DNA from 2 places in the Sporosarcina sp. FSL W7-1349 genome. Region 2 is predicted to be linked to the other one. Evidence: a T-box and tRNA genes for the amino acid it is inferred to sense, from the RefSeq annotation. Region 2 holds a T-box; the other holds one or more tRNA genes.
What was found. The T-box of region 2 lies ahead of ileS (isoleucine--tRNA ligase). A T-box ahead of a tRNA ligase gene usually reads a tRNA of that ligase, here a tRNA-Ile.

Region 1: it encodes a tRNA-Ile, which carries the amino acid that the T-box ahead of ileS (isoleucine--tRNA ligase) is inferred to sense. The anticodon was not compared.

What each region holds. Positions count from the first base shown of each region.
Region 1 is NZ_JBBOOK010000003.1:290,387-294,349, forward strand. It holds rRNA gene rrf (5S ribosomal RNA) at 78-193, shown strand; tRNA gene MKY41_RS19925 (tRNA-Val) at 367-442, shown strand; tRNA gene MKY41_RS19930 (tRNA-Thr) at 459-534, shown strand; tRNA gene MKY41_RS19935 (tRNA-Lys) at 541-616, shown strand; tRNA gene MKY41_RS19940 (tRNA-Leu) at 631-712, shown strand; tRNA gene MKY41_RS19945 (tRNA-Gly) at 721-795, shown strand; tRNA gene MKY41_RS19950 (tRNA-Leu) at 802-890, shown strand; tRNA gene MKY41_RS19955 (tRNA-Arg) at 903-979, shown strand; tRNA gene MKY41_RS19960 (tRNA-Pro) at 993-1,069, shown strand; tRNA gene MKY41_RS19965 (tRNA-Ala) at 1,076-1,151, shown strand; tRNA gene MKY41_RS19970 (tRNA-Met) at 1,172-1,245, shown strand; tRNA gene MKY41_RS19975 (tRNA-Ile) at 1,252-1,328, shown strand; tRNA gene MKY41_RS19980 (tRNA-Ser) at 1,348-1,440, shown strand; tRNA gene MKY41_RS19985 (tRNA-Met) at 1,695-1,769, shown strand; tRNA gene MKY41_RS19990 (tRNA-Asp) at 1,773-1,848, shown strand; tRNA gene MKY41_RS19995 (tRNA-Phe) at 1,913-1,985, shown strand; tRNA gene MKY41_RS20000 (tRNA-Gly) at 1,994-2,067, shown strand; tRNA gene MKY41_RS20005 (tRNA-Ile) at 2,070-2,146, shown strand; tRNA gene MKY41_RS20010 (tRNA-Asn) at 2,148-2,222, shown strand; tRNA gene MKY41_RS20015 (tRNA-Ser) at 2,229-2,319, shown strand; tRNA gene MKY41_RS20020 (tRNA-Glu) at 2,327-2,398, shown strand; gene MKY41_RS20025 (TraR/DksA C4-type zinc finger protein) at 2,735-3,475, opposite strand; gene MKY41_RS20030 (1,4-dihydroxy-2-naphthoate polyprenyltransferase) at 3,692-3,963, opposite strand, start outside.
Region 2 is NZ_JBBOOK010000001.1:1,528,159-1,532,121, forward strand. It holds gene ileS (isoleucine--tRNA ligase) at 1-2,103, opposite strand, end outside; T-box leader at 2,175-2,394, opposite strand; gene MKY41_RS07595 (DivIVA domain-containing protein) at 2,512-3,021, opposite strand; gene MKY41_RS07600 (YlmH family RNA-binding protein) at 3,110-3,886, opposite strand; gene MKY41_RS07605 (YggT family protein) at 3,917-3,963, opposite strand, start outside.

The DNA.
Region 1 (3,963 bases), on a different contig from region 2:
CGTTCATGAAAAAAATGCTTGTAATTATCATGAGAATTGATATAATGAATACTGTCTTTGAGAAAAGATAGGACAAGTCTGGTGACGATGGCGAAGAGGTCACACCCGTTCCCATACCGAACACGGAAGTTAAGCTCTTCAGCGCCGATGGTAGTCGGGGGCTTCCCCCTGTGAGAGTAGGACGTCGCTAGGCTTGTAAGGTTCATTACATAGTACAATGCGAAGCTTATCGCACTCCCGTTAAAATTGGGAGAAGCGAGCAGAGCAAGGAAGCGATTGAGCAAGGAAAGGAGCGTACTATCGTACGTGACTGACCAAGCGAATGAAGCTGACGCAGCAATGCGAAGCTTATCGCAATTTTAACTTGGAGGATTAGCTCAGCTGGGAGAGCACCTGCCTTACAAGCAGGGGGTCGGCGGTTCGAACCCGTCATCCTCCACCATATGATTTATTGATTTGCCGGTGTAGCTCAATTGGTAGAGCAACTGACTTGTAATCAGTAGGTTGAGGGTTCAAGTCCTTTCGCCGGCACCACTTTTCGAGCCATTAGCTCAGTTGGTAGAGCATCTGACTTTTAATCAGAGGGTCGCAGGTTCGAATCCTGCATGGCTCACCATTTTAATTTCATACGCGGGTGTGGTGGAACTGGCAGACACGCTAGACTTAGGATCTAGTGCCGCAAGGCGTGGGGGTTCGACTCCCTTCACCCGCACTTTCAATGCGGAAGTAGTTCAGTGGTAGAATACGACCTTGCCAAGGTCGGGGTCGCGGGTTCGAATCCCGTCTTCCGCTCCAGATTTTGCCGGGGTGGCGGAACTGGCAGACGCACAGGACTTAAAATCCTGCGGTAGGTGACTACCGTACCGGTTCGATTCCGGTTCTCGGCACCAGTTATATCAAGTGCGCCCGTAGCTCAATTGGATAGAGCGTCTGACTACGGATCAGAAGGTTATGGGTTCGACTCCTGTCGGGCGCGCCAACAACACATAGTACGGGAAGTAGCTCAGCTTGGTAGAGCACTTGGTTTGGGACCAAGGGGTCGCAGGTTCGAATCCTGTCTTCCCGACCATTTTCTGGGGCCTTAGCTCAGCTGGGAGAGCGCCTGCCTTGCACGCAGGAGGTCAGCGGTTCGATCCCGCTAGGCTCCACCAACAATTTCAATAAAGATCCTGGCGGCGTAGCTCAGCTGGCTAGAGCGTACGGTTCATACCCGTAAGGTCGGGGGTTCGATCCCCTCTGCCGCCATCTTAAGGACCTTTAGCTCAGTTGGTTAGAGCAGACGGCTCATAACCGTCCGGTCGCAGGTTCGAGTCCTGCAAGGTCCACCAGAATTTATTACTACTATACGGAGGAATACCCAAGCCTGGCTGAAGGGATCGGTCTTGAAAACCGACAGGGGTGTTAAAGCCCGCGGGGGTTCGAATCCCTCTTCCTCCGCCATTTTTACTAAAATGGTGTACCTGAAAAAAAGAGTTTCTTAATTCCCAAAGTTGTTGTATACTTATTAGTGTCGGCAACGAAGCGTAAGGCGTACCTTATGCGAAATGTGTTAAAGTCATTATGACTAATGAATATTATTATCGCGGGGTGGAGCAAATCGCATTACGAAGAATGTGATTAACACCGACAGCGGAGCGTAAGGTGTCCCTTATGCGAAATGCGTTGAAGTCATTATAACTAATGAATATTATTATCGCGGGGTGGAGCAGTGGTAGCTCGTCGGGCTCATAACCCGAAGGTCGCAGGTTCAAATCCTGCCCCCGCAACCAAATGGTCCCGTGGTGTAGCGGTTAACATGCCTGCCTGTCACGCAGGAGATCGCCGGTTCGATCCCGGTCGGGACCGCCATTCTTTTCAAAGGTTATACATAAGGTTTGAAAAGCATCGAAAACGCTTCTTCAATCAAATCTGTGGCTCAGTAGCTCAGTCGGTAGAGCAAAGGACTGAAAATCCTTGTGTCGGCGGTTCGATTCCGTCCTGAGCCACCTTCTACGCGGGTGTAGTTTAGTGGTAAAACCTCAGCCTTCCAAGCTGATGATGAGGGTTCGATTCCCTTCACCCGCTCCAATGGGCCTATAGCTCAGCTGGTTAGAGCGCACGCCTGATAAGCGTGAGGTCGGTGGTTCGAGTCCACTTAGGCCCACCATTCCGCAGTAGCTCAGTGGTAGAGCAATCGGCTGTTAACCGATCGGTCGTAGGTTCGAATCCTACCTGCGGAGCCATATAATGGGGAAGTACTCAAGAGGCTCAAGAGGTGCCCCTGCTAAGGGCATAGGTCGCGAAAGCGGCGCGAGGGTTCGAATCCCTCCTTCTCCGCCATATGTTTGGCCCCTTGGTCAAGCGGTTAAGACACCGCCCTTTCACGGCGGTAACACGGGTTCGAATCCCGTAGGGGTCATAATGAAAAAGCGAGAGAATCCTATTTTTGTAGGGTTCTCTCGCTTTTTTTATTACTTTGCTTAGATTGTGTATCAGCGTCTCACTTCGAGCCTCTAATGCTCGAAGTGGGATGCGAGTCAGTCCTCCGTTGCCAATCGAACAGCCAAGGGTTCGTTTGGCTTTAATTCATCTTTGCGGAAATTAAGGCATCCTCAGGATGCGGCGAAGCCAGGCTTTTCAAAACGGCTCCGTTTCCAAAGCCTACCGCAACTGTTGTTTGTCGGGCAGCTGCTCTGTACTTTAGGTTCTTTTGAATTCGTAACATAGGATTCTTCCATGATACAAGATGCCCTTGTTACTTCTTTCGATCATTTACATAACTGTCTTTTTCATGATACGGGATATTTCCCAATGGGGATTCGAGGTTTTCCGCATCTAATCGTTCTTCATATTCTTGTGCTTCCTCGGTCCGGATGAATCCACGTTCTTTTCCGCTCATATCCGTGCCCGTGAACTCTTCTATCTCTTCTGCTGCTCCATTTTGGAGACCGGCATCATATAGCGAGTTGTAGTCATCATAATCCCCTGTAAAATCAGATGGAGTCTCTGAAGTGCCGAACGTCGCGATTTCTGCAAAACTGTCCTTCCCGTCCCTTGATCTTCTTTTGTCAGCAAAGGTGTTCGGATTGGCCATGACGAGGACGTCTTCCTCTGAAGGCCGGTCGCTCGGTACATCTCTTTCCCTTTCTGGAACATGGTCGATGCAAAACGTCGTATATGGAAGGGCCTCCAGCCTTTCGATATCAATTTCCCTCTGACATACTTCGCATTTGCCGTAAGAGCCGTCCTCCAATGCTTGTAAAGCCTGCTCCACTTTGCCGAGTTCTCCCTCCGCATGAATATTGAGTGCCAGGTCCTTTTCTCTTTCAAACAGTTCAGTGCCCATATCACCTGGATGGTTATCATACATGGAGAGCTCTCCGACTTCATCCCGGGGGCTATCCTTAAGATCCGTTTCTCGTTCTGTCTTTCGTAATTCACGCTTCATCATAAGCAGCTCTTGTTTCAACTTCTGCTTTTGTTGATCGGTCAACATAGAGGTCACGTCCTTTTTGGTTATTTCTATAGCATGCTCAATTTTGAATTGATTCATGAATTCAGTGGAGTTCATTCTTTTTAATTCCCTTTCGAAGGCATCGTTTAAACCTACATGCCAAAAAGCCGCACCCGTCATTATATGAAGGGTACGGCTTTTAAGTCCCAGATGCTTGTCCGATGGCGCAGCAGGGACTCCTGGGCTGTTTAGGCCAGCTTACAGTAAATGTCCAATTAGGATTCCGATACCGAGCAGCGTGGCAAACAAAGTGTTGGTCACTGCCGTGTTTTTCATAGCCGGCATCATCTGGATTGGTAACCGATTTTTTCGAAATTCCGAAATGGCGGAAGCCGGCTTTTTCACTGCCAAAAAGATCAGCAACGCCCAAGGGGTCAAGTGACCGAAAAGGACAAGTGCCAAAATCCAGATATACGAAAGGATGAAAAACGACATCAATATCGTGATTGCTTTGGATCGGCCAACTAAGA
Region 2 (3,963 bases):
ACCTGCAAATTCATAACGGTCATACGCCTCCCGGACCTCTTGGATCAAGTCTTGCAAGCGAATGTAGACGTATTGATCCACAGGGCGCAAATCAGCGAAAGCAATGCCGTCTGTAGACGGATTGAAGTCCGACGTATTGCCGTGCAGGAAGCGAAGCGTATTCCGGATTTTCCGGTATACTTCGGACACCTGTTTGAAGTTGGAGTCGGAAACCCGGACATCCGCCGTATAATCGACCGACGATACCCATAGACGCAAGATGTCAGCGCCCAGTTGGTTCATAACTTTCGCAGGCACGATGACGTTTCCGAGTGATTTACTCATCTTCCGCCCTTCGCCGTCCAATGTGAAGCCATGGCTTAGCAAGCCTTTGTACGGGGCATGCCCGTTGATGGCGACACTTGTTGTAAGAGAGGAGTTGAACCAGCCACGATATTGGTCGGACCCTTCCAAATACAAGTCAGCCGGATAGACAAGATCGTCCCGTTCGACAAGAACGCCTTGGTGAGTGGAGCCTGAGTCGAACCAAACGTCCATGATATCCGTTTCTTTCGTGAATTGGCCATTCGGGCTTCCTTCATGCTTGAACCCTTCCGGCAATAGATCTTTCGCCTCGCGTTCAAACCAAATATTCGACCCATGTTCACGGAACAGGTTGGAAACATGTTCAATCGTTTCATCAGTAATGATCGATTCTCCGTTTTCCGCGTAAAATACAGGAATTGGCACACCCCATACCCGTTGTCGTGAAATACACCAGTCGCCCCGGTCACGAACCATGTTATACAGGCGTGTCTCGCCCCAAGAAGGCGTGAACTTCGTATTGCGGATTGCTTCCAGCAATTCATCCCGGAACGATTCAATCGAAGCGAACCATTGGGCAGTCGCACGGAAGATGACCGGTTTTTTCGTCCGCCAGTCATGTGGATACGAATGGGTAATGAAGGATAAATGCTGAAGAGCGCCCGCTTTATCCAGCGCTTCCGTGACGGCTTTATTCGCATCGTCATAGAATAATCCTTCAAATCCTGGAGCTTCCGCCGTCATGACACCGCGGTCATCGATCGGAGAAAGGGCGTCGATTCCATATGCTTTGGATACATAAAAGTCGTCTTCCCCGTGGCCTGGCGCCGTATGGACACAGCCGGTCCCTGCTTCCAACGTGACGTGCTCCCCGAGCATGACAAGGGAATCCCGGTCATAAATCGGATGCTTCGCCACGATACGATCCAATTCCGACCCTTTTAGCTCACGTTCCACGGAATACTCTTCCCAACCGATTTCCTTAGCTACCATTTCAAGCAATTCTTTGGCAATTAAAAACTTCCGGTCTTTCACTTTGACGATAGCGTATTGGAAATCCGGGTGAACCGAAATCCCGAGGTTCGCCGGAATCGTCCAAGGTGTCGTCGTCCAGATCATGAATTCCACATCAGTGTCCAGAACGCCCCGTCCGTCTTTCACCGGGAAGCTGACGTAAATGGATGGCGATTTCTTGTCCTTGTATTCAATTTCTGCCTCAGCCAACGCCGACTCACTCGATGGCGACCAATATACCGGCTTGAGCCCTTTGTAGATATATCCTTTTTTCGCCATATCGCCGAACACTTGGATTTGACGTGCTTCAAACGCCGGTTTCAAAGTGATGTACGGATTTTCCCAGTCACCACGGACACCGATCCGCTTGAATTGAGACCGTTGGCTATCGATTTGGCTATACGCATAGTCCTCACACATTTTACGGAACTCCGCCACAGAATGCTCTTTCCGTTTGACGCCTTTGTTGACGAGCGCCTGCTCGATCGGCAGACCGTGTGTATCCCAGCCCGGCACATAAGGCGCATGGAAACCGGTCATCGACTTATGACGGACAATCATATCTTTCAACACTTTGTTCAAGGCATGCCCCATATGCAAATCACCGTTCGCATATGGAGGGCCATCATGCAGGACGAAAAACGGTCGGCCTTCTGTCCGCTCCTGCACCTTTTTATAGATGTCCATCTCTTCCCATTTTTCCTGCATTTTCGGCTCATTGTTCGGCAAATTCCCACGCATCGGGAAATCCGTTTTCGGCATGAGCAGTGTATCCTTGTAATCCATTCATAATTCCTCCTTAACATAGTCAAATCGCTATCCATCGTCGAATAAAAACACAAAAACCCCGCCCCTATAAAAGGGACGAGGCCTAATTCTCGCGTTACCACCCTACTTGCAGCAGATAAATCCTGCTGCCACTCAGACACCATAACGGGGTGTTTCCGGGAAGACGTACTGCAATTCCGCCATCCAGCTCTAGAGTGATTTTCATTTCCAATCTATGGACCGGGCTCCCACCGCCCCCGGCTCGCTGTACCTAAATTCGGAAAATACTTTCTCTTTCAACGCCTATTGTGAATATATGCAAATAATTATATGGTTGGAAACCGATTCAGTCAAGCATTCAATTACGCTTTGTCGTAATTGGTCAGGAGGCTTTATCCGAATTCAGCTCCGCTGGATTCAGATGAGTCAGTTTTCCTGATCGGCTGCAACTTCAAGCCGCTCCGTGTCCATTTCATATTCGAGGAGCCGGTCCCAGTCGTCCGCTTTAATTAGATCCAATTGTGCTTCGATCAGCATCTTGAAGCGGTTCCGGAATACTTTCGATTGCTTTTTCAGGTCTTCGACTTCGACCGAGATCTTACGGGCACGTGACAGGGCTTCATTGATGATCCGGTCCGCATTCTTTTCCGCTTCTTTGACAATCAATTTCGATTCCTTCATCGAGTTGCGGCGGACGTCTTCCGCTGCTTCCTGTGCAATCAAAATCGACTTTTGCAATGTCTCTTCAATGGAGTTGAAATGGGAGATCTGCTCCTGCGATTGTTTCAATTTCTCTTTCAACTGTCTATTTTCATCAAGAATATTCTCATAGTCCTTCACCAACTGCTCCAGGAACTCATTCACTTCATCTTCATCATAGCCGCGGAAACCGCGACCGAATTCTTTATTATGTATATCAAGCGGTGTAAGCGCCATCCAAGCATCTCCCCTTATTGTAATCCTTTTTTCATTATACATGGTGGCCGGTAGAGAAAACAGCATATTTCGCCCTATTATCTGAAAACTATTCCAGCTTGCCCATCACCAGCCGAATCTTATCTTTCCTCGTCCTGCCCTCAATAGCGGATACTTTGAAACGGCCGGCCCCTCTAATGGAAAGCATGTCCGATTCCTGCAACTCGAAGGAAGGCTGATCACGCACAGCCCAATTCACTTTCACACGTTCCCCTTGGATAAGGGCAGCCGCTTTTTGGCGAGAAGCTTTCGTCAAGGCGGCCACGACCACGTCCAACCGGAGCGAACTGACCGTGTAGGTCGATTCCTTCCAAGTTTCGGCAGCCATGATCCAGTCCCCCGCTTCCGGCACTTCCTCCACTGTCACTTTCGCCTTTCCGACGGATGTCAAATTGACTACGATATAGTCTTTAATTTCATTTGCGATGGAAAATTGGACTTCTTCCTGATTTAGCCGAATATCACCGAATTTGGAACGGTCGAGTCCGACAGAAAGCAATGCGCCTAACAGGTCACGATGCTCCAATGTCAGAAACTTTGTAGCATAGCGCACCTTGAAAACGGTTACTTGGAAATCATCCGGTTCGGGTGAAAAATAATCAGGGTACAGGAGGAGCCGTTGACGCTCCGCGTCCTCAAAGGCACCGTACGCACTCACTGACATCCCGGCTCCCCGGGCAACTGACTCAACGATGAATTGTTGCCTCGGATCAAGGAATCCCGTCAATTTTGGACTATAGGCGTTTTCCACTTCCCGGACCCAACCTGTCGCCATTTCGATGAAGGGCTGTTCGTCTTTTCTGAAATGCTGCAAAAGCGTCTCCATTGTCCTTTTCGGCTCCTTAAAGAAAAATCCTCACAATAGTGAGGAAACGATCATTTTAAATATTTCGCTAATCCCCA